2 regions of the Chryseobacterium sp. VD8 genome follow, and region 2 is predicted to be linked to the other one. Evidence: riboswitches for the same ligand, from Rfam matches in the RefSeq annotation. Region 2 holds a riboswitch; the other holds the start of a gene.
The links. Region 2 has a riboswitch for cobalamin ahead of WFK35_RS03180 (acyl-CoA thioesterase). Riboswitches for the same ligand answer to the same signal wherever they lie in the genome.

Region 1: another riboswitch for cobalamin. It lies ahead of WFK35_RS09895 (TonB-dependent receptor plug domain-containing protein); the one in region 2 lies ahead of WFK35_RS03180 (acyl-CoA thioesterase).

Annotation. Positions count from the first base shown of each region.
Region 1 is NZ_JBBCQL010000069.1:2,061-18,151, forward strand. Features, by position in the region: gene WFK35_RS09865 (endonuclease) at 1-21, shown strand, start outside; gene WFK35_RS09870 (endonuclease) at 161-2,221, shown strand; gene WFK35_RS09875 (CCC motif membrane protein) at 2,293-2,625, opposite strand; gene WFK35_RS09880 (DUF2752 domain-containing protein) at 2,643-2,936, opposite strand; gene WFK35_RS09885 (NADH:flavin oxidoreductase/NADH oxidase) at 2,973-4,025, opposite strand; gene cdd (cytidine deaminase) at 4,124-4,606, shown strand; cobalamin riboswitch at 5,524-5,699, shown strand; gene WFK35_RS09895 (TonB-dependent receptor plug domain-containing protein) at 5,731-7,560, shown strand; gene WFK35_RS09900 (YncE family protein) at 7,576-8,619, shown strand; gene WFK35_RS09905 (hypothetical protein) at 8,675-11,020, opposite strand; gene WFK35_RS09910 (hypothetical protein) at 10,980-12,023, opposite strand; gene WFK35_RS09915 (hypothetical protein) at 12,130-12,432, opposite strand; gene WFK35_RS09920 (CCA tRNA nucleotidyltransferase) at 12,433-13,854, opposite strand; gene WFK35_RS09925 (nuclear transport factor 2 family protein) at 13,879-14,223, opposite strand; gene WFK35_RS09930 (L-threonylcarbamoyladenylate synthase) at 14,324-14,872, opposite strand; gene tnpA (IS200/IS605 family transposase) at 15,345-15,770, opposite strand; gene WFK35_RS09940 (hypothetical protein) at 15,890-16,091, opposite strand, start outside.
Region 2 is NZ_JBBCQL010000015.1:1,684-18,179, forward strand. Features, by position in the region: gene WFK35_RS03155 (YcxB family protein) at 1-80, shown strand, start outside; gene WFK35_RS03160 (hypothetical protein) at 166-765, shown strand; gene WFK35_RS03165 (hypothetical protein) at 897-1,175, shown strand; gene WFK35_RS03170 (ATP-binding cassette domain-containing protein) at 1,172-1,834, shown strand; gene WFK35_RS03175 (hypothetical protein) at 1,866-2,666, shown strand; cobalamin riboswitch at 2,725-2,904, shown strand; gene WFK35_RS03180 (acyl-CoA thioesterase) at 3,012-3,395, shown strand; gene WFK35_RS03185 (HD domain-containing protein) at 3,485-4,075, opposite strand; gene WFK35_RS03190 (cytochrome P450) at 4,208-5,548, shown strand; gene WFK35_RS03195 (PadR family transcriptional regulator) at 5,762-6,091, shown strand; gene WFK35_RS03200 (PspC domain-containing protein) at 6,102-7,823, shown strand; gene WFK35_RS03205 (1-acyl-sn-glycerol-3-phosphate acyltransferase) at 8,140-8,736, shown strand; gene WFK35_RS03210 (PaaI family thioesterase) at 8,826-9,260, shown strand; gene WFK35_RS03215 (RNA polymerase sigma factor) at 9,681-10,796, shown strand; gene WFK35_RS03220 (outer membrane beta-barrel protein) at 10,812-11,705, shown strand; gene WFK35_RS03225 (chorismate-binding protein) at 11,727-12,698, shown strand; gene WFK35_RS03230 (hypothetical protein) at 13,047-13,241, opposite strand; gene WFK35_RS03235 (MarC family protein) at 13,247-13,849, opposite strand; gene WFK35_RS03240 (BatD family protein) at 13,894-15,633, opposite strand; gene WFK35_RS03245 (tetratricopeptide repeat protein) at 15,633-16,370, opposite strand; gene WFK35_RS03250 (vWA domain-containing protein) at 16,470-16,496, opposite strand, start outside.

The DNA of each region.
Region 1 (16,091 bases), on a different contig from region 2:
TTGAAGTTTATTGTGAAATAAAATTTAGCTTAATAAATAACAAAAGCCTTCTCTCTGTTGAAAGAAGGCTTTTATTTGTATGAATCTTATTAAAAATTAACGATTATGTAATTTTATATTCATAAATTTTATGGTAATATTATGATCTTAAAAATTTACCATGAAAAAACAGTTATTCATTTTGGGCTTTGCTTCAGTTTTAGCAAATGCTCAGGCTCCTTCGGGATATTACAATTCGGCAAACGGACTTTCCGGAGCTTCTCTGAAAACAGCACTGAGTTCAATCATTACGAATGGTCATCAGGACAAAGGCTATAACGCACTCTGGACAGGTTTTAAAATAACCGATATTGACAAGAATTATGAAAATGACGGTTCTATTCTGGATATTTATTCTGAAAATCCGACCGGTGCAGATCCTTACAATTTTATTCCTGTAACCAACCAATGCGGAACGTATACAGAAGAAGGAAACTGCTATAACAGAGAGCATATTATTCCTCAGAGCTTATTTAATTCTGCTTCACCGATGTATTCCGACATCAATTTCATCAGAGCAACAGACGGAAAAGTAAATGCCATGAGGGCAGATTATCCTTTTGGAATCGTAGGAACTGCGACTTCCCTATCGTCTAACGGTTCTAAACTTGGAAGTTCTGCTTCACCCGGATATTCAGGGATTGTTTTTGAACCTGTTAATGAATTTAAAGGGGATGTTGCGCGTATGATTTTTTATTTTGTAACGCGCTATCAGAGTAAGCTTGCTACATTTTCTTCTGGAGATATTTTAGGTAATTCTGCTTTTCCGGGGTTGCAGACCTGGGAACTTAATGTTCTGTTGGCTTGGCACAATCAGGATCCTGTTTCTCAGGCGGAAATCAACCGGAACAATGCTACCTATGCTTATCAGGGAAACAGAAATCCTTTCATCGATAATCCGAATTATGTAAACCAGATCTGGGCTCCCGCTGATACACAGGCTCCGACAACCGTGACAGGGCTTAGTGTTTCCGGAACTACTTCAAGCAGCATTTCGCTTTCATGGAATGCTTCAACCGATAATGTCGGGGTTACATCGTATAATGTGTATATGAACGGAAATTTACAGGCAACAGTAAGCTCCACTTCTGCAACTATTTCCGGATTAAGTCCTTCCACTACTTATCCTTTTTATATTGTAGCAAAAGATGCAGCAGGAAATTCTTCTCCGAACAGTTCTACCGTTTCAGGAACAACCAATGCTCCGATTGATACACAGGCTCCTTCTACCGTTACCGGTCTTGCGGTTACGGGAACTTCGCCAAGCAGCATTTCGCTGTCGTGGAATGCTTCGGCAGATAATGTTGGTGTTACTTCATATGATGTCTACATGAACGGAAGTTTAAAAACATCGGTAAGTGCAACTTCTGCGACCATTTTCGGATTAAATGCTTCCACAACTTATACCTTTAATGTGATTGCTAAAGATGCTGCAGGAAATTCTTCCGCCAACAGCTCTACCGTTTCGGGAACTACGGACGCGGTTCCTCCTCCGACGAATTGCGTCTATGAAAATTTTGAAAATATTCCTGCAGGTACAACAGGATATTTAGCGAGAACATGGACAAACAACGGCATTACGTGGACAGCAACGGATGCAAGAACAGATCAGACGATTTCCAACAAAGCGATTACAATAAGAGACGGCGCTTTAACTTCAAGCAGTTCAGCGAATGGAATCGGATCACTGACTGTAACGACTCAACTGAAATTTACAGGTTCTAACGGAACTTTCACCGTTAAAGTAAACGGAACGGCTGTTGGAACTATTCCTTACAACATCAGTGCAGCAACTACCACAATAAGCAATATTAATATTTCAGGGAATGTGGTGGTAACTTTAGAAAATAATTCTACCACCAACAGAGTTGCCATTGATGATCTAAGCTGGACCTGTTATTCGGGAACGGCAAAGCAGGTTCAAAGTTTTTCTACTGAAACCATTTCAGATCAGAATACATTACAGGTTTCGCCAAATCCTGTTTCCAATAATGAAATTTTTGTAAAAGGAGAAACGCAGAATATAAAAAAAGCGGAGATATACAATCTTCACGGAAAAGTAATGCAGACAATCGATCAGCCTTTTAAAAACGGTAAAAATTCTATTAAAATTAAAAATCTGGAGCAGGGAATTTATATTCTAAAATTAGATGCTTCTTCATTGAAGTTTATTGTGAAATAAATTTTCTTTTAAGAACAATAAAGCCTTCTTTCGGTTGAAAGAAGGCTTTTATTTTTAAATTAATAAGAAAATTACTGTCCCATCAATTCTCTCATTCGTTCCTGCATCAATTGCGGGTCTTTCATAGCGTCCCATCCTAGAGTAGAAATCATGACAACAACGTAAACTACGTATAAAATACTTAATACAATTCCGATGATTGCCATTATTTTTCCGGCATTCAATTGTCCGTAATTTGAATAAGCCGCCGGATTTTTTCTGTAGAGTTCTCCGTCTTTTTTAGCCAGAACCAATGCAATGATCCCTGCAATAAGTCCCGGAAGTCCGTAACAGCAACACCCGACAATTGATACAATTCCCAAGATTAATACCGCCGTTGCGTTAGGTAATTTTTGTTGTTCCATAGTTATAATTTAATTGATTAATGTATAGGTAAGTATAAATGTTTATAAAAATAAGAAGTAACCATAATGACGGCATTGATAATGGCAAGAAAAACCAAAATATTACTGTAATTCCGTTTTCTGTCTACAAAATTGAGGAAAACCGTTCCGAAAAAAAGCAATAAAGTGTAGACCGCAGGAAACATATGAAATGCTTCGCCAAACCTGCCTTCAAAAACCATGACAATAGCTCTCTGCGTTCCACACCCAAAACAGTCGATTCCAAAGAATTTCTTGATGGGACAAGGCAGCATAAAGTCTTCTATTTTCATTACAATACAGGGTTATGATTCTCAAATATATAAAAATTATTTAGAAATTTTTGCTCTTAAATACTGATGCGGAAAGAAGCAGTACTCATCCATTTCAAAGGAACCCTGAACGGCGATGTAAGGATTTCTTAAGCTTTCTCTGGCGATGAAAATTAAATCTGCCTCTCCTTTCTCTAGAATTTCTTCCGCCTGATTGACTCTCGCAATTAATCCTACTGCTCCTGTTTTTGTTTCTGCCTCATTTTTCACCTGTGACGCAAGCGGAACCTGATAACCGTCGTGAACCGGAATTTTTACTCCGTGAATATTTCCTCCGCTGGAAACATCAACAAGATCTACCGAATGGTTTTTAAGGATTTTAGCAAGTTCGGCACTGTCTTCTATTTCCCAGCCGTTTTCTGCGTATTCTGTTCCGGAAATTCTTACAAATAAGGCAACGTCTTCATTTAATTCTCCGTTAACAGCATCTACGATTTCAACTAAAAACCGTATTCTGTTATCGAAACTTCCGCCGTATTCATCGGTTCTGATATTAGAAAGCGGTGATAAAAACTGATGGATAAGATAACCGTGTGCCGCGTGAATTTCTATGACATCGAAACCTGCATCTACAGATCTTCTCGCTGCCTGTCTGAAATTCTCAACCTGTTCTTTGATTTCCTCGATGGTTAAAACATGTGGAATTCTTTCAGTAGGATGATACGGAATCGGACTTGGTGCGATGGTTTCCCAGCCTTCTTCTATCGGGATTTGTACATTGTTCCACGTAGATCCTTTTCTTCCGGCATGTGCAAGCTGAATGCCTATTTTGGTTTCTGAATTCCGGTGTACAAATTCTACAATTTTCTTTAGTTTTTCTGCCTGTTCGTCGTTCCAGATTCCCATGCAATGGTTGGTAATTCTTCCGCGCGGTTCTACTCCCGTTGCTTCAAGGATGATTAGTCCGGTTCCGCCCTGCGCTCTGCTTCCGTAATGTACAAAATGGAAATCGTTGGCTAATCCGTTTTCGGAAGAATACATACACATTGGAGACATTACCCAACGGTTTTTCAATTCAACATTTCTGAATCTGATTGGAGTGTATAACATTTTTGATCTGATTTTTTGAAATTTTAAAGAATGAGATAATATTGCCCACTTCATGAAAAAGAAGTAAATTTATCCCCCTTTTTTTAAACCCACAATATATGAAAAAAGAAACTCATATCAGTTACGAATATTTCAACAATAACGCTGAACTGAACGATATAGAAAAAAAATTATTTGCAAAAGCAAAAGAAGCGCGCGAGAACGCTTATGCTCCCTATTCTAACTTTTTGGTTGGCTGTTCTGTGCTTCTGGAAAACGGAGAAATTTATACCGGAAACAATCAGGAGAATGCGGCATATCCTTCCGGACTTTGCGCGGAAAGGACTGCTCTTTTCTGGATCGGGGCAAATTTTCCGTCTGAAAAAATAAAGAAAATCTTTATTGTAGGCGGACCGAAGGAGTTTTCTGAGAAAAATCCGCCGATTCCGCCATGCGGATCGTGCAGACAGAGCATTATTGAATATGAAACGAAGCAGAATGAAAATATTGAACTTTATTTTTCTAATCTGAATGATGAGGTGGTGAAGGTACATTCTATTAAGGATCTTCTGCCGTTTTATTTTGACGGTACTTTTTTATAGTTAAAATGTTTAAATAATAGTAAATAAGAATTCAGGTTGGATTTTCGCAAGGGCGCAAAGTTGTTTAAGATAGTATGCTTTAAGGCGCAAGGATTTTATCTGCGATAAAATTTCATCAGCATTATAAAGGAAAATCTTTAATTTTCTTCTTGCGTCTTAAAAGAATAGAACTTTTATCAAACCTTTCACCTTAGTTTTTTTCAATAAGAATATTTTTATTTTAACAAGTTTAAACAAACTCTTTACTTCTGTTTGGATTTTTATTTAAGGGAAAGTTTTTTAAGAAGGGACTTTCTTTCATCACATGAGATTTTGAATGATGTGTATTTAAAATAGAAGAACACATAGTCTTTAAAAATCTATGATTTTCTTCTTTAATGATGTTTATTTTAAAGTAATTAAATAACCTGCTTAAATTTTTTACCACAAAAGATGCAAAAGATTTAAACACTTTAGTTTTTTAAGGTTAGTCCTTCAATGGGAAAAAAGAGCACATAAGTTTAAAAAATCAAAGATTTTTTCTCTTTGCAGACTTTTGAAATACTTTAAATAAATTCAATAAAGTCTTTTGTCTTTTTTGCGGCTAAATTTAAAATGAGTTTAAAGAAACTTAAAGTAAGATTTTAATACATTTTAAATAATTTTTACTTAAAATAATTATTTATTTTTCAATAGAATCTGAATTTTATAAAACTGTTTATTTTCTGCGGTTTTATTTTTCTAGCCCAGATTGAGCGGCATGTCTGAGCTCTTTTTTTGATTCGGCGGCGGCAAAAGCCGCCGCCGAATCAAAAAAAAGCGAGTAGCGAAAGCTGGAAAAAGCTCCTGAAATTGTTTTTCGTATGTAATGCAACAAATCATTGTTTTATTAAAAAGATACTTAATGGGTATTTTTTTTGTCAATAAATTAAAAAAGTTATCTTTGCAAAAATTTTGGTTTCCATTAATTTGGAATGAAAAGGGAATTGGGCGAAAATCCCAAACTGTCCCCGCAACTGTAAATCGCATATAAGATTTCTACGATAAACCACTGTGAAAACGGGAAGGTGTAGAAAGCGAAAGTCAGGAGACCTGCCAAAATGTAATCTTAAAAACATTGCTTTCGGAGGAAAAGTAAAATAGGAATGGCTTTAAAAAGATCTTTAGTACTGCTTTTTGCATCATACGGTTGTTTTCTTTACGCACAGGAGAAAGCTATTGACACCGTTTATGTTTTTGACAATCAGATGAATAAGGTAAAACTTTTTCATCCGGTTACTACAATTACTCCCAAAGAGATCGAAAAAAATTCCGCCAATCTTTCTGAAACGTTACGTTTTCAGTCACCTGTTTATATTAAGGAAAATGGCCGCGGTGCGGTTTCTTCGCCTTCTTTCAGGGGAACAACGGCGCAGCAGACTGCTTTTGTGTGGAATGGAATTAACATCAATTCTGTTCTTTTAGGACAGGGAGATGTTAATAATATCGCGATTTTCGGTTATGATGCGCTTGAAGTGAAAGCCGGCGGCGGAAGTGTGGTTTATGGAAGCGGCGCGATCGGAGGTAGTATTCACCTTAACAATGAACTGAAATTTAATGAGGGTTTTCATGCAACTTTACATAGTGAAGTGGCTTCTTATGAGACGTTCCAGAATTATTTTAAAACTTCTTTCAGCAATGCGGATTTCAGTTTTAAGGCATCCGGAAATTATTTCATCAGTCAAAATAATTATGAGGTTCCTGAAAAGCAGTATATCAACCGAAACGGTAAATATTTTAACGGTACAGCGAACATAGGTTTTAGCTATAAAATTGCCCGAAATCAGAAAATTTCGTGGCAAAGCCAGTTGTATGATGCGGAACAGAATTATCCGATCTTCACGGAAAACGGCAACCGCACGAAGTATGCAGCGCAGACTTTCCGAAGCCTTCTTACCCACGATATTAATTCAAAATCGATTTCAAACAGCCTGAAAGCGGCTTACACGGAAGAAAATTTCCAGTATTTCGGGGTTTTTGAGGCTCCTAAAACCAGTGGCGGAACGGGAAAAAATCTGATTTTTAAAGATGATTTCAATTATTTCATCACGCCTAAACTGAATGTTAATGTTATCGGGGAGTTTCAGATCAATAAAGGAGAAGGCTATCAATCCGGAATTGAGAATGTAAGAAGAAATATTTATTCTGTTGCAGGATTGTTGAGATATTTCCCTACCCAAAAGCTGAGGCTGGAAGCCGGAATCAAGAAGGATTTTATTGAAAATATAGAATCGCCTTTACTCTATTCTTTTTCAGGCAAATGGAAAGTTTCTGACTGGTACAGTTTAGGGACAAGTTTTTCAAAGAATTTCAGATTCCCTTCCTTCAATGATCTTTACTGGAATCCGGGCGGAAATTTGGATCTGAAGGCAGAAACGTCTTTGCAGACTGAAATGAATCACGAATTGACTTCTGGAAAATTTACTTTGAGTCTCACGCCTTATTACATGAAAATAAAGGATATGATTCAGTGGGTTCCTACTTCTCTGGGATATTGGTCACCAAGAAACGTAAGAAATGTTGAATCTTATGGTCTTGAGTCTAAAATTGGGTTTCAGCACAAGTTTTCGAAAGAACATTCTTTAAAAATAAACACGGGATACAGCTATACGAGATCTGTAGATCTTGAAACGAAAAATCAACTGATGTATGTTCCTCTTCATAAGGTTTTCGGAAATGCAGATTATCAGTACCGATTTATGAATCTATATGTTCAGGGAATGTTTACGGGTAAGACTTTTACCACTTCTGATGAGAATAACGATTATCTTATAAAACCATATTTCGTCCTGAATGCAGGATTGTCTGCAACGGTTGCCAAAAAGTATACTTTGGGATTAAGGGTAAATAATATCACCGACGAAATCTATGAAACGATGGCTTATTATCCTTTACCTAAAAGAAACTACAGTTTTTACATCAACTTAAATTTTTAAATCAATTATTATATTATGAAATTAAACAGACTTTTTCAGCTTTTACTGGCTTTGATCCTTGTGATTAATGTTTCATGTAGTGATGATGAATATGTAATGCCGTCGCGAGGTGATTATGAAAACGGATATTTTATTGCGAATGAAGGTAACTTCGGAACACCTACAGCTAGTGTTTCTTTTATTTCTAAAGATCTTTCTGTTTTGGAAAACGATATTTATAAGAAAAATAATAACGAAAATCTGGGTGATGTTTTGCAGACGATCACATTCAGTGACGACAGAGCTTTTCTGCTTCTGAATAATTCGAATAAAGTACAGGTTGTTAACCGTTATAATTTCAAAAAAACCGGAGAAATTACGGCACAACTGGATAACCCGAGATACATGACGATCAGCAACGGAAATCTTTATGTTTCCAACGATAAGTATAACGGAGCAAAATATGTGAATGTTTACAAGCTTTCTGATCTTTCTTTTGTAAAGAAAATTCCTTTCGCGTCAACTTCTACAGCGGAAAGAGTGGTTGAAGCAGGAGGAACGGTATTTGTGCAGAATGCTGCTTACAGCTACGGAAGTACGCTTACAAGAATCAATACTTCAACCAATGAGATTATCAACACGGTTGCTGTTCCAAATGGTGAAATTGAAAAAACCATCAGTTATAATAACAATGTGTACGTAATTGCTTCAGGAACATCTAATTCTTACATTTATGAAATTTCTCCTGCAGGAACCATTACAAAAACGACAACTTTAACCGGCATCGCCAATGCAAGAAATCTTGAAATTGATGGCGGAAAATACTATTTCACCTCTTCCAACAAGATTTACACAATGGATATGAATGCAACAACAGCACCTTCTACTCCTCTTATCAATTTTGTAGACGGAGGACAATATTTTACGCTGTATGGTTTCTCTGTAAAAGACGGGAAAATCTTTGCGTCTGATGTGAAGAATTTTACAGCCCCATCAGAAGTTACGGTATACAATACTTCGGGAACAGTTCTGAAAAAATTCGTAACAGGAATCGGATCTAATTCCGCTTATATGAATTAATTTTTTTGAAATAAGTAAAAGATTACGGCGGAGCTTTCAGCTCCGCCGTAATTATTTAACGCCTTGCCTTAAAGTAATCCTCAAAAAATTCGCATCCGCTCATCATATCTTCATACTGTCCTGCATATTTATTTTTAAGATCCTGATAATATCTGTTTTTTTCGAGTCTTTTGTCTTCATAGTCATCGGACCGGGAAAAACTGTCTGCATTTTCCTCACCATTAAAATCATAATTATAATTTTCACACCTTCCCTGCATTCTGAGACATAACGCTTTGAATTTTTCAGTTTTCGCATTTTCCATAGCTTTTCCGTAGTATAATTTTGCCAGACCAGCCGTATTAAATTCCTCATTATCTTCACGGATAGAAAAGTTTCCTGCCGAACTTACGAAGTATCTTCTCATCATCCACGCATTCCCATACTGCGACATGTTGTAATAACAGTTGGCAACCAGAAAATAGTAATAATCCCTGTCTTTTCCCTGTGGATTATTGGCTTTGCCGAGATATTCGATTAGTTTTTGGGTTACAGATAATTTAGTTACTCTGAATTTTTCTCTTTCCTTAATAAAATCCGGAGTATATTTTAGATGATAGAAAGGATTCTGATCAAAAATTTTACCTGATGCAGAATAACTGTCTTTTCCATCGTTCTCCCAAAGTGTATTCTGCGCTTCATAATATTCTGCACCCAGTTTTTTAAATATATGTAAGGCTAAATTCAGTTTATTCTGTCTTATATATTTTGTTCCCAGAAGATCGTACAGATTATTAACCGACTGTTGTTTCATTTTAAAATTACTAAAAAACAAATCGTTTCCGGAATTTACTTTTTCAGTCTTTTTAATGAAACTCTGCACCTGTTCAGGAGAATAGACTGCATCCATATAATTAAAATAATCTACAAAATAATCTCCGTAAGTATGACGGTCACTTTTTAACGATTTGAAATAAACCAGACTGTTTAACCTCTCATCTAGAGAAGCATACAAAAGTGCTGCATCATCCGTATTTCCGAGATATTCCAGTTCTCTTCCCAATGCAAAAATAAACCGTTCGTTTTTTCTGTTTTTAATGATAATTTCTTTTGCGGCATCAGGAATTACAGCTTTTCCGTAAGTCTGATTTGCAAAAAGATTTAACGCCTTGATCTGCTCTGCATTTTCCCGGATTTTAGAATCTGCCGGCAACGTTTTTTCCAGATTGCTGATTTGCTTCAGACTTTCAGAGTAATTTTTCGTCATGAATAAAAGTTCAGCTTTGGCAAACTTCCAGAAATCGGGATTCTGTACCTTCGATAAATCTGCGGAATTGATAAACTCTAAAAGTTCTTTTGCATATTCTCTGTCCGCTTCCACTCTTCCAAAGACATTTCTTACCGACTGATATTCCTGATCATACTGAGAACTATATCCGGAATCCGGAATGGCTGGCTCAAACAAAGAATAATAAGGTGTAAAAATCCAGTCTTCCAGTTTACTGATCTCGCGTGACACCAAAAAACCCAGTCCGTCAAAATTAGAATTGCAGGCATAAATTTCTTTAAGATTATCAATATTTTTACCGGAATTGTAGATGCTGTACATCATTAAAACCCGCGCTTTATCTTTTGGATCATCTATCAATTGTAAGACCTCATCTTTTGATAATTTATGATCGAAAGCCTGCCATGAAACAAAACGTTTTGCGGGACATTTGGCAAAAACTCTGGCAAAGTAAATATTTTTAAGCACCTGATTTTTCTCTTCGATTGCCTTAAAATGTAAAGCCCAAGTATCAATAATATCATTTGATTTTTCCACAGAGAAATATTGAGCATAAGTCTTCGCCAAAGACTTCATATCCCCATTGTAAAAAGCGAGACGAACCGCAAGAAACGCATATCTTTTTCTGATCTCTGAATTTTTGGTTTTGGAAGCTAAAGCAATAGCCTGATGTAATAAAACTGTTCTCTTCTGAGCCGCTGTATTTTCATTTCTTTCCCACGGATCTTCCTGCCATGAATTGAAAAATTCACAGTTTTTGGCAAATTTCAGATAATTAATTGCTTCATTGTCTTTAGCTGAATATAAATATTTTATAAAAGCGTTGCTGCTTTTTTCATTGATATCCGAAAAACCATATTTTTCCAGAGCAAAATTAATTTCATCTATTGAAACTTTATTCTTACAGTATTTTCTCCAAAGAACTTCATTCTGCGAATCTTTAATTTCAGGTTCTTCACCGTCATTATTATAGCCAAAATAAAGAGATGAATAGTAAAAAGACCGATATTCCTGATAAGAAAAGTTATCGGGATCAAGAAAATAAAACCGTACATCATCGCCGTAAGGATAAAATCCACACGCAAAAAACAGATTACTTAGTAAAGTCGCTATAAAAATGGCTGATCTCTTCATTGGTGTAGTTATTTAACTGATTGGCATCTAAATGAAAAAGCGATACGGTAATTTCTTTATCCAGCTTTATATTTTTCTTGATTAATGCAATAGCTTTATTGATTTGTTCTGGTGTAATTTCTTCATACTTGATCTTATCTCCTACTCTCAGATAATCCTTATAATCAATCACGGTATCTTTTGTTACTTCGTACCACAGCGGTTTTGTTTCTTTCAGTACTTTTTTCAGATCATTTCCGTTATATAAAACTCCTTTAAACTGATTGTTCTGATACAACTGCATCCAGGAATATAACGGAAGTGCAATATCCATATGCAGCGGATATTTTTTCTTCGTATTGAGATAGCTTTCCATTTCTTTAAGATCTAAAATTGAATTTTTAGAATCATCCGCCAAAGGATTGATTAAATTATAGCACATTAAAGTAACTTTATCAACCGGCGGAACTCCCATTTTTTCAGGATATTTGTATGGATACAATCTCAGGGTAACAGAAATTTCCTTTTGGGATATCGGCTTTAATTTTTTCAGAAAGTAAAAATATCTGTCTTTTGTAGAAGCTGTCCAGTCACAATCGATCTGAATTTCATTAACAGCAATGGAGTCAAACTTCTCGTTAGTAAATTTATTGATGAGAAAGTTTACATTATCTGCCAGTTTATCAAGATCCTTTTCCGAACTTTTTTTAAATACAATATTTTTAATGTAAACCGTCGGGATAACAGTGTATTTCTTCGGTAAATTTTCTTCGCAGTAAGATGATAACCTTACATTGGTTTTTGAAATCGGAAAACTTCCCATCGCTTCGGTGTAATCCACTTCAAAATATTTTACATACAGCTTTTCGACATTCTGCTGTTCAAGCATATTTTTTTCGGGAACAGAAACTTCAGAATACGTATCTGTTTTCCAATAGTAAAAGGCATTATGAACTTTTTCCACCTTATTTTCACAGGAAAGAATGAGGAAAAGAAGAGGGACAACTAAAAAGATATTTTTCACCAATAAAATTTTAAATAGGTTACAATTGAATTAAAACATTTCTGCAAATGTAACAACAAAACCAATACCTTTTTTAAGATTTTATTAACATTTTATTAGGATTTTATTATGCTTTTATTTTCGTGATCAAATTCCTTAAAATAAAAGTCTCCACCACCCCAATAAACCACCAAACCGGAAACCTGAAATACGTGTACAAAAGCGTGAAATTATCAACAATTGGCTGATCTTTTGTCGCTTTTTCAATTTCAAAATCAACAGATAAAAGCGGAATAACAAATCCGAAAAATAAAAACGCAACCAGATATAAAATCCAGTTGCGTTTTTTAATTATTTTAAATTTCCAGACAAGAATGTTGATAAGGAAAATTAAAGCTAAAATACTATAATCAAATGTCCCGAAAAGCATTTAGGCAAGTGTCAATCCAAGCTTTTCCGCTTCCGCAATCACAAAAGTTCTCGCTTCCTCGCTGTCATTTGCAATTTCGCCTTCCAGAATGGCTTCTTTTACTTTTTCCTTTAAAATTCCGATTTCGCGACCCGGTTTCAGATTAAACATTGCCATAATTTCTTCTCCTGAAATCGGCGGCTGGAAATTCCTTACCTGATCTTTTTCTTCAACTTCTTTAATCTTAACAGCAACATATTCAAAATTTTTCTTAAATTTCTCCTGCTTTTTAGAATTTTTGGTCGTAATATCGGCTTTACAAAGGGTAAACAGATCTTCCATATTTTCTCCTGCATCAAACAATAATCTTCGCAACGCAGAATCCGAAGCATCATCGGTAATCAGAGCAATCGGTCGAGACGAAAGTTTTACCATCTTCTGAACATATTTCATATCCGGACCTAAAGGCAGTTTCAATCTCTGGAATAATGTTTTTACCATTTTTGAGCCTAAAAACTCGTGTCCATGGAACGTCCATCCTGTTCCTTCAACAAATTTTTTGGTCGGTGCTTTTCCGATATCGTGGAGCAATGCAGACCAACGAAGCCACAGGTTTTCCGTGTTTTCAGAAATATTGTCTACCACTTCCAAAGTATGGTAAAAATTGTCTTTATGGGTTTGTCCTTCCACTTCTTCTACTCCTTTCAGATCAATCAGTTCAGGAATAATTAATTTCATTAAACCTGTCTGTTCCATTAATTTCAGACCAATAGATGGCTTTTTGGAAAGCATGATTTTATTAAATTCCACCATTATTCTTTCCATCGAAACAATTTTTATTCTTTCGGCTTCCTGCTTAATGGCTTCCAGTGAATTTTCTTCAATTTTAAAATTTAAAGTAGAGGCAAAACGAACGGCTCTCATCATTCTCAACGGATCGTCAGAATAGGTTTGAGCGGGCTCTAAAGGCGTTCTTAAAATTCCTTTTTCCAGATCATCTATTCCGTTGAAAGGATCGATCAGTTCACCAAAATTATCCTGATTTAACGAAATTGCCATTGCATTCACCGTAAAATCTCTTCTTTTCTGGTCGTCCTCAATGGTTCCGCCCTCTACTTCCGGTTTACGGCTGTTTTCGGTGTAACTTTCTTTTCTTGCGCCTACAAATTCAAGCTCAAGATCTTTGTATTTGATCATCGCCGTTCCGTACGTTTTGAAAACAGAAACTTTTATTTTCGGATCAATTTCCTTTCCGACGTTTTGGGCAAGTTCAATACCGCTTTGTTCGGTCACAAAATCAATATCCGTTGATGCTTTTCTTTTCATTAAAAGATCGCGTACATAACCTCCGACGATATATACAGACTGATTGTTCCGGGCTGCAACTTCCGAAATGATTTTAAAAAGTTTTAAATTTTTATTTTGAGTAAGATTAATTTTCATTTTGTAATACACTAATGCTGTTCATTAATCGTAATGAGCATACATTTTATTAATTTTTTCATCTTCATTAAAAAACATCACTTCCATTGCATGTTTATCCATAATAGATTTGTAAAACAAAGCCACAGAATCTACTCCTTCCGTAGATTTTATAAGCTCAAAGTGAAGATCAGGATATTTTTCCAGCGCTGCCTTCCAATATCCGCGAACCGCAGATTTTCCTTTAAGTGAACTTTCTTTTCCTCCTGTTGCTAATTTTATCATCGGCGTAACGATCTCTATATCACCTGAATAATGAGATAAAATGACATCCAGATCGTGGGAATTCCATGCTTTGATCCATTCTTCGGCAAACTTTTGATGATTCATAGCGATTGTTTTAAAATTGAAGTTCTGCAAAGATAAAACTAAAAAAAGAAATCCTGCCGATGCGGATGAATAAGACTTTAAAATAAATGATAAAAGTCGATTATTCTCTCAGTACTTTTATCCTGTTGTCGCTCCAGACTTTAATTACCGATGATCCCGAATATTTTGAAACTTTTTCGCGGTCTTCTTCTACTGCATAATCTACAAGATCAATCATTTCAGGAGAAATATCCGAGAATTTTAAAGGACTTTTTTCACCGCTGAAATTTGCAGAAGTAGAAACTAATGGTTTATTCAGCTTTGTAATCAGTTTTTTACAGAAGTCGTTTTTTACCAGACGGATTCCAATGCTTCCGTCTTCAGCTAACAATTCTTTTGGCAATCCTCTCGGGTTTTCATAAACAATAGTTACGGGCTTTTCGCTCAGATCAATAATTTCCCAAGCCATTTCCGGAACATCTACCAAATCCTGTAATCTTTTTTCAGATTCCACCAGAATGATCATGGATTTGTTTTTTTCCCGTTTTTTGATGTCGAATATTTTGTTTACGGCTTCTATATTTGTGGCGTCACAGCCAATTCCCCAAATGGTATCTGTTGGGTAAAGAATTGTGCCGCCGGATTTTAAAATTTCTATTATTTTTTCCATGTATAATACATTTTACGCTTTAACTAAAGCCAATACTATAATTTATTTTTAATAAAAGGATTACATTCTGCTTCTATTAATTTATCGGCGTAAATTTACAAATCTTCGCGTGAAATCTTCGAAAACAGAGTTTTTATATTCAATAGGAATGGGCTTTAACCCATTTTTAAAATCATTAAAATCAAATCTGGCTTTAGCCAAACTTTATTATTTAACATCAGTTCGGAATAAGAAATAAATTTAAATAATTGATTTATAAAATTATATAATTTATCGCAAAGAAAAACAAAAGATTTTTTTTTACTTATTGAAAGTTGGTAAGGTAAACAAAGCCACTTCGTTTATTTAAAAAAGACAAAAACGGTATTACTTTGATCAGTTTTACGCCTTTGTATATCTTAAAAGCTGAATTACTGATAATTGAATCTCTTTGTTTAACATGGCGTTTAAGAAGACTTATCTTGAACTCAGATTATTTAAAATTATACTTATCCAAAAATTCCTGATATTCTTCCGCAAACGATTTCTTTTTGTGATGACTTTCATGATTTTTAACGTAATTTCTCACTGTTTCAATCATAGATTCAGAAACTGAAACAGCAAAATATTCGTCCTGCCAAAAAAACTTTTCTTTTGTCAATGCATTTTTATTGATCCAATATGAAGATTCTCCTTTCAATAATTGAACAATTTTTTCAATATTCTGATTGGAACCCAGAGAAATTAAACAATGACAATGATCCGAATAACCATTCACCATATCCAGAAAAATTCCTTTTTGCGAGGCATTTTCTTTTATGTGTTTCCAGACTTTTATTCGTAACTCCGGAGTATTGAAATAAGGAATTCTATTTTTCGTTGAGAAAACGACATGGATATAAATTTTAATAAATGGTATTTGTGTTGTTTAGCCAAAAATATAAAATCTATACTAAGTTTTGGCTAAAGCCGAAAGAATGATTTTAAATCAGTAAACGGGCTAAAGCCCGTTTCTATTGATCAATGACAGTTTCATCATCAAGAAGGATCATTAAAAAACCTGTCAAAGTAACTTTTTTTCCTAATTAATGTAAATTTTTCCTGATGAAGAATTTTTCTTATATCTTTTCGGACGAAATGTTGTGAAAATAAAACCGGAGCATTTATTTTCCCTCCACTCTTAATGACCGTGTATAAAACCGATTGATCTTTAAAAAAAATTATGATTGTTCTCTCTTCG
Region 2 (16,496 bases):
ATTTTACAAAGGATCAGATTACCGGATTGCGAAGAATGATTACAGAAAATAATGTAAAAGCAAAACTCAGAAAAGAGTAATCTGCTTACAAAATATCTTATGAGAGCGTCTGTTCAGGACGCTCTTTTATTTTAAATTTTATATTTTTACCCCAAACAATAATTTATGAAGACTTTAAAAATGCTGTCCGACTTTCTGCCGATACCAAGCTATACCGTAATTATCCTTTGTTTTTTATTTCCCTTTTTCCTTGTGAAATGCGGTAACGTTACTTTAATGTCTGTAAAGGGAACTGATCTGATAACGGGAGTTTCTAAGCAAAAAATGGACGAAAGAATGAGAGAAAGCATTAAAAAAAGTTCTCCTTACGCATCTTCCGTAAGCAATCAGGAGGATCGTCCGTCTTCATCCGATGATTCTCAGAAAGAAAGTGACAAAGGAGATATTTCGCCGAATCTGTTTGTTATTCTTTCTTTTCTAATGGCAGTTGCCGGAATTGCTGTGCAACTGATGAAAACCATACAAAACAAATCTCTTTATCATCTTGGATTTTCTGTAACCGGACTTCTTGGTTTTTTAGGATTTTATCTCAGTTTTAAAGCAAAAATGGAAGATCTGGAACATACTACAGGAATGGGAATGGATGGAAAAATAAATATTGCGTACAGTTTCGGAGAAGCTTTTTATATTGCTGCCGCTTTATTTTCAGTTGTTTTTCTTTTCTTTGGAATCTATTCTTATCTGTTTTTATCAAAAAAGATATAGAGAAAATTTAGCGATATTTGGTTATCAGACAGTACACATACAAAAACTAAGAGCTTAAAAATGCTTCAGTAAAAGCTTTGTAACTGCCTTTGGTGACTTTGGTGGAATTCAAAATTAATTTAAACAGATATATGGTTAAAAATATAAGGATTCTCTGGATTTTCTATGTAAAATTACTGATTCCTGCTGTTCTCTTTTCTTTGCTGATGAATATCCCGCTTGGTTTTACTACTGCCAATTTCGGATTATGCTTCTTATTATTTCTTCCGGCTTTTCATTATCTCATCTATGAATTGAGACTAAAACATGAATATTATTTTTTTGCCAATTTCGGGTTTTCAAGATCATTTCTCTGGATCTTTACTTTTTCATTAAGTGTAATCATTAATATATTTACAAAACTGATATGAGCAGATTACATATTGACAGCCTTACCAAATCTTTTAATGAAAAGAAAATCCTAAGAGATATCTACATCAGTTGTGAAACGGGAAAGGTTATCGGTTTGCTGGGAAGAAACGGTACGGGAAAATCTACTCTTTTAAAAATTATTTTTGGAACAGAGAAAGGCGATTCTCAGTTTGTAAGAGTGGATGATAAAATTTTACAAAACCAAATGGACAGGAAAGGAAGGATTGCTTATTTACCTCAATACTCATTTCTGCCGAAAGGTATTAAAATAAAAAACCTGATCTCCCTTTTCTGTACTAAAGAAAACGCGGATCAGCTTTTTAAATCAGATCTGCTAAAACCTTTTTTGAATACAACTCCACGAAACCTTTCAGGCGGCGAGAAAAAAATTGTTGAGGTTATTTTAATGGTCTATTCCGATTCGAAATTTGTTCTTCTGGATGAACCTTTTAACGCTTTATCACCGAAAATGATTTCTGAAATTCAAAAATTGATCAAAGAACAGTCTCAGCAGAAGGGATTTATTATTTCAGATCACCGTTATCAGGAGGTTTTGGATATTTCAGATGAAATTTATCTGCTTTCTGATACGTATCTGAAGCAGATTAAAGATTTTAAAGAATTGCAGCAGTATAATTATCTTCCGAAGAATATTTAATTTATATATTTGAACTTTCAAAAAAATTTTCATGATGGTTTCCGGAAAAAAAGCTTTTTATCTTTCAGTGTTCAGTATTTTTTCTTTTGCTTTTGCGAAGGGACAGAATAAAGTGCCTTTCGGCGTGGTAAAAGCAGAGGAAGGTTATGCCATGGTGCGTGTCCATAAAGACGATTACCGAAAAATAATTGACAAGATCCGTATGAAAACCGGAGATGTTTTTATTTACGAAAAACCTGCACCGGGAGAAACAGAATGGATCTGGATAAAATATCCTGAAAAAGAAGACACCGAAAAACCTTTCGTAAGATACGACAGCATCACCAAGGAAGGAATGGTGAATAAAAACCGTATTGTTTTCGTTGATAATTTACCAAAATTTACGCCTTCTAAATCGAAAAACGGAAAGTCTCTGATTTTTACTGATGATACCAATCCTAAAATTCCCGGAAACCAGAGAACAAAAGTTATCATTGATGTTTATCCTTCTTATGCACAAATCAAAAAGCAGGAAAAAGATTCTAACGGAAACATTATTAAAATAGACAAGGTAAAAGCCTGGGGCGTAGGAAAAGAATTGCCGGAAGGTTTAATGGAAATAAAATCTGTACGCGTTCAGCAACCCGGAAGAGGTTCTGTTTTTGTAAGAGATGCCATTAAAAATATGTTTCAGCCTTCCATGGATTTTGAAAATGTGGGCGTAACCGCTATCGATAACGATCATATTTTTCTTTATATGATCAACGGTTCGGGCGAAAACCGCTATACAACGATCTGGACAATCAAGCAGGGAAAAGCTGAAAGCCAGATCATTTATAAAACTCCTGAATAATTCATCAATAATCATTATTTTTGTCATCGAAAAGTGTGACTTTAGATTTTATAAGCTTATCACTTTTCAGGAAACTGGTTTTGCTTAACTGCAGATTAAAAGGGAATCGTGTGAAAATCACGAACTGTCGCGCAACTGTAAGTAACGGAATTCTTTATTAAAAATCCACTGTGCAAAGTCATGGGAAGGAAATAAAGAGGTTACAAGTCAGGAGACCTGCCTTTTTCTTAACAACAAAAAACTTTCGCGATTTGAAGTTTATTGATCTAATGGATACTCAGAGATTTCTGTCTCTGCTTTTTCTGTTGTTCCGATATTTTCATTTCGCTTTAATAATAATGATATATGACTACAGAAGAAAGAATTGAAGCATCCGAAACCCGAATTTTTAAAGCGGTTTTCCCGAACACAACCAATCATTACGATACTCTTTTCGGAGGTACGGCGATGCAGCTAATGGATGAAGTGGCTTTTATTGCAGCAACAAGATTTGCAAGAAAACGCGTGGTAACCGTAAGCAGCGATAAAATTGATTTTAAAAGATCTATTCCCGCAGGAACGATTGTGGAATTAATCGGAAAAGTTGTCCATGTAGGAAAAACAAGCATGAAAGTAAATGTAGAAATTTTTACGGAACAGATGTATTCTTATGAAAGGGAAAGAGCGATTGTAGGAGATTTTACTTTTGTAGCGATTGATGAATTTAAGAAGCCAATTCAAATATTATAAAAAGGCTCCGGCGACCTTCGGTCGCCGGAAACCAATATTTTCAAAATGTTCTTTAAAGCGGTTTCGGCGGGCTTTGCCCGCCGAAACCTTTATTTCAATACCTTTTCGGTTTCAAGATTTTTAATTAACAACACCTGAAAAGCTTCTCCCAGTTCATCGGAAGCCCTTACAATGGCATGTTCCAGCATATTTCTGATTTGTTTTTCCGTGACTCCGGCTTCTGTCCAGCTCTTTCCTGAAGTGTGGGAATTTAAGATAAAAGGCATAATGCGGTCAATTGCGCAGGCAAAAACAGCATCGGGAGTCTGCTCTTCTTCAAATTCCAGCCAAAGGTTAAAAAATTCAGAGCGCAGCGGTTCATCCAAAATTCCGAAGATCTTCTGAGCCGAAACTTTCTCTCTTTCAAATTTTCCGACCATGGCAGCTTCATCAAATATAAAAGTATCCCCTGCTTCAATTTCAACCAAATCGTGAATCGACAGCATTCTGATCACTCTCAAAAGATCAATATCGGCTCTGTTTTTCGCATAAGGAAACAGAATCTGAGCCAGAATGATAATCTGCCACGAATGTTCTGCTGTGTTTTCCCTTCTGGAATCATCTGCATTATAATTTCTTCGCTGTACATTTTTCAGGGCATCAACAGCCAGAATAAAATCGATTTCCTTTTGTATCTTCATATTTATTTTGTTTAGAATTTCATCATCCATTTTTACGGGATTGATGATAAAAAAGCAGTACAAAAATAAGACTTTTGACTGTAAACCTATTTTAATTCACAGATTAGTATTACATTTATTTAAATATTATGTATGACGCCAAATTACAATTATCCTGCAGAAATCAAAGGAAAACGAAAACTGTATTCTCTTTTTTACGGAGTAAATAATCCCTTGGAAGTAATCAGTGGAAATCATGCCATTGCAGGAGATACTTATTACCTTAAAGCTACTTTAACGAATAAGAATTTTATCTTTTCTCAGGATAAGGAATTCATCGAATATATTTTAAAACAAAACCAGAAAAATTATTTTAAATCTGATATCCAGTCCGTTACTTTAAGAAAATATCTCGGGAAAGGACTGCTTACCAACAATGGAAAAGACTGGCTGAAACAAAGGAGACTTATACAGCCCGGTTTTAGTAAAGCTAAAATTGCTGAACTTATCTCTATCATGAACGAAGAAATAAATAAAGCTTTTACGCCTTTTCCTGATGAGCCTGAAATTGATCTGCATGATTTTTTCCACACCCTTACTTTTAATATTGTTGCAAAAACACTTTTCAGTTCGGATATTGATGAAGAAAGCGTAAAAGAACTTGGGAAAATTATTACAGAAGTTCAGGAAGTTTTTGCCAAAGAAGTAAGAATACCTTTCTATTCACAATTCTTGAAAAGTATCGGTGTCATCGATAAAATGATAAAGAAAAGTACTGAAGCCAAAAATATTATTCAGAGTGTTCTGGATAAACGCAGAAATTCGAAGGAAGAAAAAAATGATTTGCTGGATATGCTTATTCAGGCGAGATATGAAGACACGCAGCTTCCGATGTCTGATGAACAGCTTATTGATGAAATGCTCATTCTTTTCATTGCAGGACACGAAACGACAGCCAATGCATTAAGCTTTATCTTTTTTGAGATCAGTCAAAACCCTGAAGCTGAACAAAAGCTGAAGGCTGAAATTGTCGCAGAAGGAGTAAACGCTTTCGGGACAGAAAGCTTAATGAAAAAATCTTATACCACAAATATTATCAAAGAAGCAATGCGGCTGCATTCTCCGGCATGGGCAATCGACAGACAGGCTTTAGAAGATGATCATTTTAAAAATTATTCATGGCAAAAAGGGACTTTCATTATTCTTTACATCAGCGGACTTCATAGGAATCCAGAATATTGGAACAGCCCGAATTCTTTTATTCCGGAACGTTTTGATGATGAAAATGCTAAAAATTTCGCTTATTATCCTTTCGGAGCGGGACCGAGACTCTGCATCGGAGAACACTTTGCCATGATGGAAATGGCACTTATCGTCCGTAGATTCTATAAAAGCTACACTTTTAGATCATATCATAAAGAATTACAGAAAAAAGCTTTGGTTACCTTAAGAACAGTGAGCTTAAAAGGTAAAATTATTAAAAATTTAACCTGAATTTGCTAAAATTCATATTTCTAAAATTTTCCAGTAAAAAATAATTAAACTGATTATCAATTAGTTAAATATTTTATTTGAATTTTTTCACTACTTTGTATTGCATAATACCATTTTATTTACATATCTTTGTAATGTAAAATCGAAACAGGTACAACTAGCTAGGTCCCGGGTTTCGAAAATTATACAACTAATTAACAAAACTTATTAAAGATGAATACTGAAAATACCAAAGCGCAAATGCGAAAAGGAATTCTGGAATTCTGTATTTTAAGTCTCATCAATCATCGTGAAATGTACGTTTCCGACTTAATAGATGAACTGAAAAAAGGAAAACTGGATGTCGTAGAAGGAACACTATACCCTCTTTTAACAAGATTAAAAAACGGTGAGTTCCTTTCATACAGATGGGAAGAATCTACGGGAGGACCACCCAGAAAATATTACCAGATTACAGAAAAAGGTAAATTATTTTTAGATGAACTTCAAAATACCTGGAACGAATTAACCAATTCAGTCAACCAAATCACTCAAAAAAATTAAAAACAAAGCTATGAACAAGACACTCTCAATAGGACTCGCAGGTTTTTCTTTTACCATAGAAGAACACGCATACATAAAACTTAGCGATTACCTGAATGCTCTGAGAAGCTCTCTGGACGCTTCGGAAGCAGATGAGGTAATGCATGACATAGAAATCAGAATGGTAGAAATCTTCAAAGATTCTATGGCAAAACGTGAAGTAATTAACGACTCGGATGTAGAAAGAGTAATTGCACAGATCGGAAGCCCTGAAAAAATCGAAGAGCAGGAAGAAGCATATTATTCTGAGAAAAATACAAAGAAAACAGGAACTTCCGGAACCGGATATTCTGATAAAAAACAGTTGTTCCGCGATCCTGAAAGACAAAAAATTGCCGGTGTTTGCGCAGGTTTAGCACATTATGTAGGAATGGACATCACTGCGATGAGAGCGATCTGGCTTGGTGTTTTCATCTTGGGAATCTTCACGGCAGCCGTTTCTTCAACCTTGGTTTTCTTACTTTACGTTATTCTTTGGGCAGTTTTGCCAAAAGCAGAAACCGCAGCAGATTTCCTGAAAATGAAGGGAAAGCCTATGAACTTCGACAATCTTAAGAATGAGTCTAATAAATTGGTACAGTTTGCCAATGAATCTACTCAGAGGGTCGGAGAAATCTATATCGAAAACAAACCCTACATCAACAACGCCGGAAGCGGACTTTGGAATGTACTACGGTATATTTTAGGCGGTATTTTCGGGTTTATGTCTTTGTCTTGTCTCATCGGAGTATTTGTAGTATTCGGTTTTATGGGAGCAGACAGCGATTTCCCGCCGGTAAGCCAGATGAATTTTTATTTTGATAACGATAATATGAAATACATTCTTATGGCACTGATTACTTTAGGAAGTTTATTGCCTGCGATGTTATTCGGATTATTAAGCATCAAATTAATTTCTCCTAAAACAAAACTGAGAAATACAGGCTGGGTAATCGGAGCATTGTTCCTTGCACTGATCACTTTAGGAACTTACTTCGGATTCAGCATGGCAAAAAGAGAAATGTTCCTGAAAGGTCATAAGGAAGATACGGAAGAAATTGCGATCAACACACAATCCGACAGTATTTATGTAGATTTCAAACAGGTTTCTATTCCTCAAAACTTTAAAGGATATGATGATGACCTTTATTCAGACAAAGTTTCCGTATACGAAAGAGACTGGATGCATGTGGATGTAACGAGAAAAGCAGACATCAAAACACCTTATTTAATCATTAAAAAAGAAGCTAAAGGATACAATCTTCCATTAAATGTAAGCGTTCCTGTAGAAGTGGTGAATAACAGAATTGTTCTTCCGAACTACATCAAATACCCTTACGAACACCGTTTCAGAGATTACAGCATAGATTATGAACTGGTACTTCCTTTAAAAACCGTAGTGATCCCTGTGAAAAAAGACGGAATCAGCTTCGACGGAGATCTTAACGCAGACGGAATTAATGATGACGATCAGGAAAGAGACGAAGACGGAAAAATTAAAATCGAAAAAAATAAAATTACCGTAAATGGTTCTACGATTGAATACAATTCTGATGATGAAGACAGCATTATCGTTAACGGAAAAAAAGTTCCGAGCAATAAGGCAGATCAGGTAATCGATTCCATGAAAAGCAGCATCAAAAAGATGAAAGGAGCCAACATCGACTTCAAAGTGGATAAAGATAAAAACGAAATTTCCATACAAACCAAATAACTAAACTGCAGAGAGTGGCAGAAGGTGTGAATGAATAACACAACCGTTTGAAATTCACACTCTTCTTCTCTCACTGAAAACGAAAAAATATAAAGATTTTGTTCGCTGTTTCAATAAAAATCTTTACATTTGTGTAGTAAAAAATTAAAACCAAAACACTCAATAAAAATTCAATAATCATGGTACAACTGGCACTAGAAATTGTAATGAAAATTGTTGATTTAATCAGCAGTCTGTTTTAAGAGCGATAATATTTCAATATATTTGTAAAGTATAACCACTTTGGTTATACTTTTTTGTTTTTAATCTAAACTATATGAGAAAGCTGATCGGCAAACTGCTGCTAAAATTAATGGGCTGGAAAGTCGTTCTTCAGGGCGACGAAAACGTTCTGAACAGATGTATTCTTGTAGTTGCGCCTCACACGCACAACATGGAATATATTTTAGGAAACCTATCCTACTGGTCTCTGAAAAAACCATTAAAAATTATCATCAAAGATGCACACACCAAAGCATGGTACGGAAGCGTGGTAAAAGGTCTGGGCGGAATCGGGATCGACAGAAGCCAGAAAAATGATCTGGTGAATTTCGTAGCCAAACAGTTTGAAAAAGACGATTTCAGTCTGGTCATCACTCCCGAAGGAACAAGAAGCTGGGTTCCGAAATGGAGAAAAGGTTTCTACCACATGGCTTTAGCGGCTAAAGTCCCTATCGTTCTCGCGGCAGGAGATTTTAAAAGAAAAATCATTTATCTTGGTTATACCATTCCCTACGAAAGAATTGCATCTGCACCGTTTACCGAAATTATGCAGGAAATTCAGGATTACTACATAAAAAATGATATAGTACCTAAAATCCCGGAAAACTGGAACCCGAATATCATGGGAAATGATTCTGAGGCTAAAGGTTAGGAGATGGAAGCTAGATGCTGGAAGATGAAAGTTAGATGCTAGATATTATCAAAATTACTCATTACCAATTACTTATTACTCATTAAAATATGTATATAAAAGATAAAAGCAAGAAAGAAATATTAGAATTCATCAACAACTGGGGCGGAGAAACGTTTGCCAAAACTCTGGATATTAAGTTTACAGATATTGATGTTGAAAATGAAACACTGACTGCAACAATGCCTGTTTCACCAAAAATTCATCAGCCATTCGGAATTATGCACGGTGGCGCAAGCTGCGTTTTGGCAGAAACCATGGGTTCCAGCCTGTCTAATATTTTTATTGATGGTACAAAATATTTCGGAGTGGGAACCAACATCAACTCCAACCATTTAAGAAGTAAAAAAGACGGAATCGTAACAGCCGTTGCAAGATTTATCCGAAAAGGAAAAACGATGCACGTTTCGGAAATAGAGATCCGCGATGAAAAAGGTCAGCTCATCAATCATACCACGATGACAAACAATATCATCAACCGATAAGATTTAATTTTCACTAAAAGATACCAAGCTCAAAAAAAATTTGAGCTTTTTTTATTTTCTTACTGCAACCTTTTATTTTTTCTGCATCTTATAAGAAAATAATAACCATGAAAACTTTAAATTTATTTTTATTGACCTTATTCATTTATATAAAGATTTAACTTTATCTTGAAAAGGTCTAAATTTTATGTGATGGTCCGTAATTGGTCATAATTGAAAATCTTTGAGTTCTTTGCTGAGTGAATAGTTTATGCTGAGCTTGTCGAAGCACCTTTGCAAACTTAAAAACGGTTGGCATATAAAAGAATCTTAGCGATCCTTTGCGTAAAAATTAAGCAATTATGATTAATAACAGAAAATCAAAAAATTTTAATAAAACTTCCGGTAAATAATAACTTACTATTTGTCGCGAATTAAATTATGAAGCAAAACAGCAACTTCAACTGGCAGAAAATTTATCTCGATTATTCCCCGAAACTTCTGGGAATATGCAGAAGATATATCGATGATATTTACACGGCAGAAGACATCGTGCAGGACAGTTTCATTACCGCAATTCAGAAAAACGATCAGCTGAATGATGAAAAAGCTCTGTTTGCATGGCTGAAAAAAATTGTGGTAAACAATGCGTTGCAACACATCCGCAAACACAGCAAAGATACTTTTGTAACCACAGAACCTTCGGAAATCCCAGATACCTATTCAGAAATGGACCATCATTTATCAGAAGAAAAAAACGTTTTCGTTTACGACTTCACCAGTGAAGAACTGCTGTCTTCCATCGACAGTCTTCCATCCCATCATAAATCCGTTTTCAATCTTTATTTTATTGAAAATCATTCTCATGCAGAAATTTCCGGTTTATTGGGAATTACCGTAAACACCTCAAAATCCCACCTTTTGAGAGCGAAAAAATCGGTTCAGAATTATCTGATGAAGAATTTCGTCAATCAAAATACACCGAAGAAAAAAATGGCGCAACTGCTTGTTGTTTTCGGACTTGGAGGATTGCTTTGGGCGCAGACTTTTAAAAGTAAATTTGCAGATTTTACCATTCAGCCATCAAAAAAATTGCAGATTCCTTCCGATCTTAAAATTAATAACACTGCATTTTCATCATCCAATACGAGTCTGAAAAAGAAAACAGTTATTGGAGGAACATTTTTGGTCATCATCATTCTGTCTGTTTTTTTCTTAAATCCGAAGAATTCTTTTTTCTCAACGAATCAGAATTCAGCTTTACCAATTCTTACAGATAATAATGAAACAGTAGGTAAAAAGACAAAAAACCACTTCGTAAATACCAATTCTGATTCAAAAGAAAAATCAGACAATAATGCTGTAAATCAGTCAGCAACAAATATAATTGAAGAGAAAAACACTGCTAAAACAGAAATAAGAGGAGATGAAACAGGATTGAAAAGCAGACCGGTTTTAAAAAAAACGGCTGCAAAAGACACCATTGAAGAAGCTCCGCAGAAAGTAATTGTCGTGAAAAAAATCATTAAAAGAGACACCGTATTTATTGAAAAATAAATTGAAAACCAGAATATGTCCTTCCAAAAAATAATACTCCTTTTTCTCATCCCCTGTGTCAACTTTTCGTTTGCACAGAAAATCAGGAAAAAGAAAATAGATACGGTTTACGTTTACGAAAAAGTAGTCGTTTATGATACCGTATATCTCATGAAGCCTTTAAAATTCAGGCTGAATGATGTTGTGATGAAAACACCAACCGTTCAGGAAACGAAATTTGTGACGGATGTATACAAACAGGAAATCGACAAACAGAGGGCTTCAAGAAGAGCAAGATTGCGAAAACCGGCGACCTTTCAGTACGGAATTGAAGGCGGATTTGGCATAAAAAGTGCAAACTGGGCTTTAGAAAACAAACCGCAGTTCGGAGGAAATATCGGAATCTGGGCTTCCAAAAGTTTCTTCGATTCTCAGTTTTTAGTCTGGCTTTCTGCCAATGTGTACCACTGGAGTTCATCCTTCGATCTCGATGCCAACAAAGAAGACACCTTTCTGAACGGATATTATTTTACCGAAAATAATCAGCCGCTTCTATTTCAGAAGTTTAATAATGAACATTTTGAGTTTGCACTTCAGCTTAAACTGATGTATAACTGGAAAAACTTCCGTCCGTTTGCAGGAATTCTGCTAAATAATCAGACTTATAAAATGCAGTTTATGACTCCTGAAAATGGCGCTTTAACCAAACTGGAGGATTTTAAAAGCACACAGACCAATCTTGGATTTTCTGCGGGTCTTCAATATAGATTTTTAAGGCGTTTCATCATTTCTGCGGAATATCAGCATTATAGCATCAAAAATATTTCCTTAAAAAATCCTGACTTTGATTTTGAGATTTTTAAGACTAATAATACCTTTGCAGAAAGAAAAATCAATGTTGGAATTTCTTATATTATTTCCCGACTCTGATTTTCTAAAAAGCTTCAAACAATGATTTATTTCAAATTTCCATTCGACGAAAAACTGTATTCCACAGATGAAAATTCCGGCGAAAACCCTATCCGTTTTTATTCTTTTGATGGATTGGAACGATTGGATTTTGGAGGAAAAATTATTGAATTAAACCCTGAAAATTTTAATCAGACAGCAATTTCAAGTGATATTTTACCTGAGGATAAAAGCGGATTTGTTACCGAAACAAAGGAAGAATATTTAAAAAATCTTGAAAAAGTAATTGCGGTTATCAAAGAACATCAGCTTCCGAAACTGGTCTATTCAAGAAGAAAAATTTTCACAGATTTTGAAGAAATTGATTTAAAAGAAAGCTTTAATCATCTTTGTCAATCCTATCCGAATGCATTCCGATATATTTTTATCGATGACGAAAATTCATGGATGGGTGCTTTCTCGGAAGTTTTAGGAAAATTCAGTAAAAGAACGCACGAATTTGAAACGATGAGTCTGGCAGGAACACTTCCCGTTTCTGAAAACTGGTCGGAAAAGGAAATTGAGGAACAGAAACCTGTAACGTCCTACATCAGAAATATTTTAAATCAGTATTCTGAAAACGTCACGGAGTCTGAAACCTACGATCATATTTCGGGAAACATCAAGCATCTTAGAACCGATTTTAAAGCCAAAATTAAACCTGAAAACTTAGATCAGATTATTCAGGAATTACACCCCACTCCTGCTGTTTGCGGAATTCCGAAAGATTTTTGTAAAGAAGAAATTCAGAAGATTGAAAAATTTCCAAGAGAATTTTACGCCGGATATATTAAAATTGAGACTGATGAAACGGTACAGTATTTTGTTAATCTTCGCTGTTCAAAACTGTATAAAAATGCAGTTCATTTGTTTGTAGGCGGCGGAATTACCGCACAAAGCAATCCCGAAAAAGAATGGACAGAAACTGAACTGAAATCGGAAGCAGTTCTGAAAAATGTGGTGATTTTAAAATAATAGACTTCTTTAAATTTTTATTTGACCGAAAAAAGGCAAAAGATTCAACATTTTGTTTAAAGTAAAATGCCAGAAAACTCTATAGAGTTTTATCTATGTAGAAATCATATTCGAAAAATGTTCGGCGTTCCGTAGGAACGCTATCTTTAGAAAATGTATCGTATCATAGATATCAATCCTACGGATTGATTAATAGATTTATTCTTATTTCTACACAGATTCTGCTCCTAAAGGAGCAAAACTCTTTAGTTTAGATTTTTATTATTTGAGAGCTAAAATTCAACAAGAAACAGAAATAAAAAAGCCTCCTTCAGACTGAAAGAGGCTTTATATAAAATTGTAATTCAATTATTTTCTTACTCCGATCTTGCTCCATGTATTCATTACAAAAAGCAAAATAAGACCTATTGCCGCTGAAGCTATTGAGAAAACAAACTTCAGGTTATCCTCAGACAAAATATCCGATTGCCAGTCTAAAGCATAAAGATTAATTGCGATAAACACGATGAACAGTACCAAAAATACTTTATAAAACTTCTGCATAACTCTTAAAAATTAATGTAATTCTGCACCAGCTGCGCAAAATTCGCGGTGAATAATTTAATTGAAATCGCCAACAGGATAATTCCGAAAACTTTCGGTAAAATGGCAAGTGTCGCATCGCCCATTTTCTTCTCCAGCCACGTTGCAGATTTCAGCACCAAATATACGAAAATTGTGTTGAGAATAATTCCAAAAATAATGTTAATGTCATGAAACTCGGCTTTCAGAGAAAGCGTTGTCGTTAAGGTTCCTGCTCCTGCAACCAGCGGAAATGCGATGGGAACGATGGATGCAGCCTTTGCTTCAGACGTTTTGTTGATCTCAATTCCAAGAATCATTTCCAGGGCTATGATAAAAATCACAAAAGCTCCCGCAATTGCGAATGAATTAACATCCACACCAATAAATTTCAGAATTTTGTTTCCCACGAAAAGAAAAACAAGCATAATGGCTCCTGCGGTAATGGATGCTTTTTCAGCTTCAATCTGCCCGAATTTCTGCTGTAAACTTACCACAATCGGGATAGAACCAATGATATCAATCACTGCAAAAAGAACCATAAAACAGGTAATAATCTCTTTTATCGAAAAATCATTAAATATTTCCATTTCCTTGCAATTAATAATTTCGCAAAAATATGAAAATAAATTGATTATTTGCTAATCTTAGAATACAAATTAACGATGGAGGATAAAAGTTCGTCCATTCCTTCCGAAGATTTTATCGGAGCATATTTTTCAACCTGTACTCTCTGAATAAGATTCCTGTATTCTTCGGCAATTGACGAGCCTTTTTCTTTTTCCAGCAAATCTGTTAAATGATCAGCAGGATTTCCAGAATATTGATTTTTCACTTCCTGATCAAGCTCGTCAAAGGTTTGAAAAAACTTCTGATAATCTTCATTATCTTTAAGATTTTCCAAATAGCCAAAATAATCGTTGATGTCGGTTTTAAACTTTTCACGGATTTCATTTTCCGTTTCAGCAACTGAACCTAAAGGCATCGGAGCCTGAATTTCTTTAGACAATCTGTTTTTCTTCTGCCATGTTTTAAACAGAAGATACATTCCGAATAAGGAAAGCAAAATAGCAATATTGATAAAAAGAACGTTCCAGTGGAATTTCTTTTTTTCTTTTACTTTAAATGAAGTTGTTTTTAAAACAGGCGTATTTACCGTTTCTAAAAAAGTATTGGTGTACTCATTCACTTTTTCAACCGCTGTACGGGATTCAAGAATCTGATCATGAGAAAAAGCATTTACCGCTAAAGACTGCTGTCCAAGATCTACATACTCTTTGCTGGAAGGATCGAAAAAGGCAAACTGTTCTGTTTTAATATTAATTTCTCCCGCTTTTTTAGGAATTACAAGATAATTGGCTAATACCTCTCCTTTCATTCCTTCCGTTCCTACCGTTACGCGTGAAATGATCTTAGGAGCGAAAACTTCATAATCCGGAGATTGCGCAATTTTAGGAAGCTCCATGCTTTTAAGATTCCCTTCTCCGCTTACTTTTACCAGAACATTCATCGGTTTTTTTACTTCAACTTTTTCTTTTGAAGTATTAACAACGGTTACATTAAAATTCCCGACTGCATTCTTAAAACATTCCGGAGAACCTTCAGGAAGTTTTTTAACATTGATCTTTACTTTATTCGAAACGAGCTTGTTTTTGTTAGCATAAGAATTCAGCGAAGCCGAAACACCCGGAATATCTACATAACCCGCTTCATTCGGGAAAACCATAAACACAGCAAGAATCTGCGACGCCATATTTCCTGCATCGGAAGGATCAATCTCAGACTTGGTAAAACTTACCGGAAAAACATCCAGATTTTCCTGCTCAGGAAGATGAATGTTTCTTACTCTTCTGAAGTTATCCATGTTTTTTGAATACACTTTCAGAACAGCAATAGTAGGCTGATCCTGATACACTTCACGGTCATCAATCTCCATATTGAGATACACGTCTTTTGAAGCATTATTTGCAGCAACCGGTTTCTTTTCTACATCTTTAATAAAAATGTCAAAAGGTTCGGTTTTATAAATTTTATTATTGATGGTAATCAGGAAAGATCCGATCTTTACTTTTCCTTTCTGTTTGGGTTCAAGAGCTAATCTTGTAATAGATTGGGAAATTACGGTATTGGTTTCAGGATCTACATAACCGTTACTGGCAGAACCGCTTCCTATGATATTAAATTTTGACAAGTCCGGTGAACGTAATGGCGTTTGCTGATTATACTCACCACCATTCATTTCAAGGACAATATTCAGATTTACTATTTCCTTACCGTTATACGTTGTTTTATCGGGAGTTACAGAAAGATTTACCTGTCCGTAAGAAATTACGGAAGACATTAAAAGTAATATGTAAATAATTCTGTTCTGCATCACCAATCTTTCTCGTTGCTCTCGGGCATCGAATAAGAATTTTTATTCAAAATTCTTCTGGCGGTTTCTTTTTCCTTATCGCTTACTTTGTTGAGTATTTGATTTTCGAGACCTTTAGGGATTTTGCCTTCATTATTCTGGTTACGGTTGGGATCATTTCCCTGTCCGTCTCCTTTATTCTGCTGACCTTGTCCCTGATCCTGCTTTTGATCTTTTCCTTTTTGATCATCATTTTGCTGTTGGTCTTTACCACCGCCTCCTTTACCGGAGTTATTTTGCTGTTGTTTTTTCTGCTGGTTTTCTTTATCCTTCAGCTTGGCAATCTCGTAATTTTTTCTTGTTACTTCGCTGTACGGATTTTGTTTCAGGGACTGTCTGTAAAATTCCGCTGCCTTTTCAGGCTTGTTCATCTGCATATAGGTATTCCCCAAATTATGAAGAGCAGCTGCTTTATCCGGAAGCGTCTGAGAAAGCTTCTGAGCCGTCTCGAATTCTGCTTTTGCTTCTTCGTATTTTTTGCTTTTATATAATGCGTTTCCTAAATTGTAGTGCGCTGTAAAATCTTTGCTGTTGGTTCTGATTGCTTCCAGATACTTTACAGACGCGCCATCATAATCTTTACCGTTGAATTTTTCATTGCCTTCATAGACTAAAGTCCTGTAATTTTTCTGCCCGAAAAGATTTCCCGGAAAGACGAAAGCAATTATAAACGATAAAAAAATGATTTTAGTATTCATTATGTGCAAAATTATTCCTTTAAATGTTAATAAACAGTGTCTTATTTGTTAAAATTGGGTTAAAGTAATAGTCTGGTTATGATAAAATGTATTCGATTATCAAATATTAAAATCTCTTTTGGGATT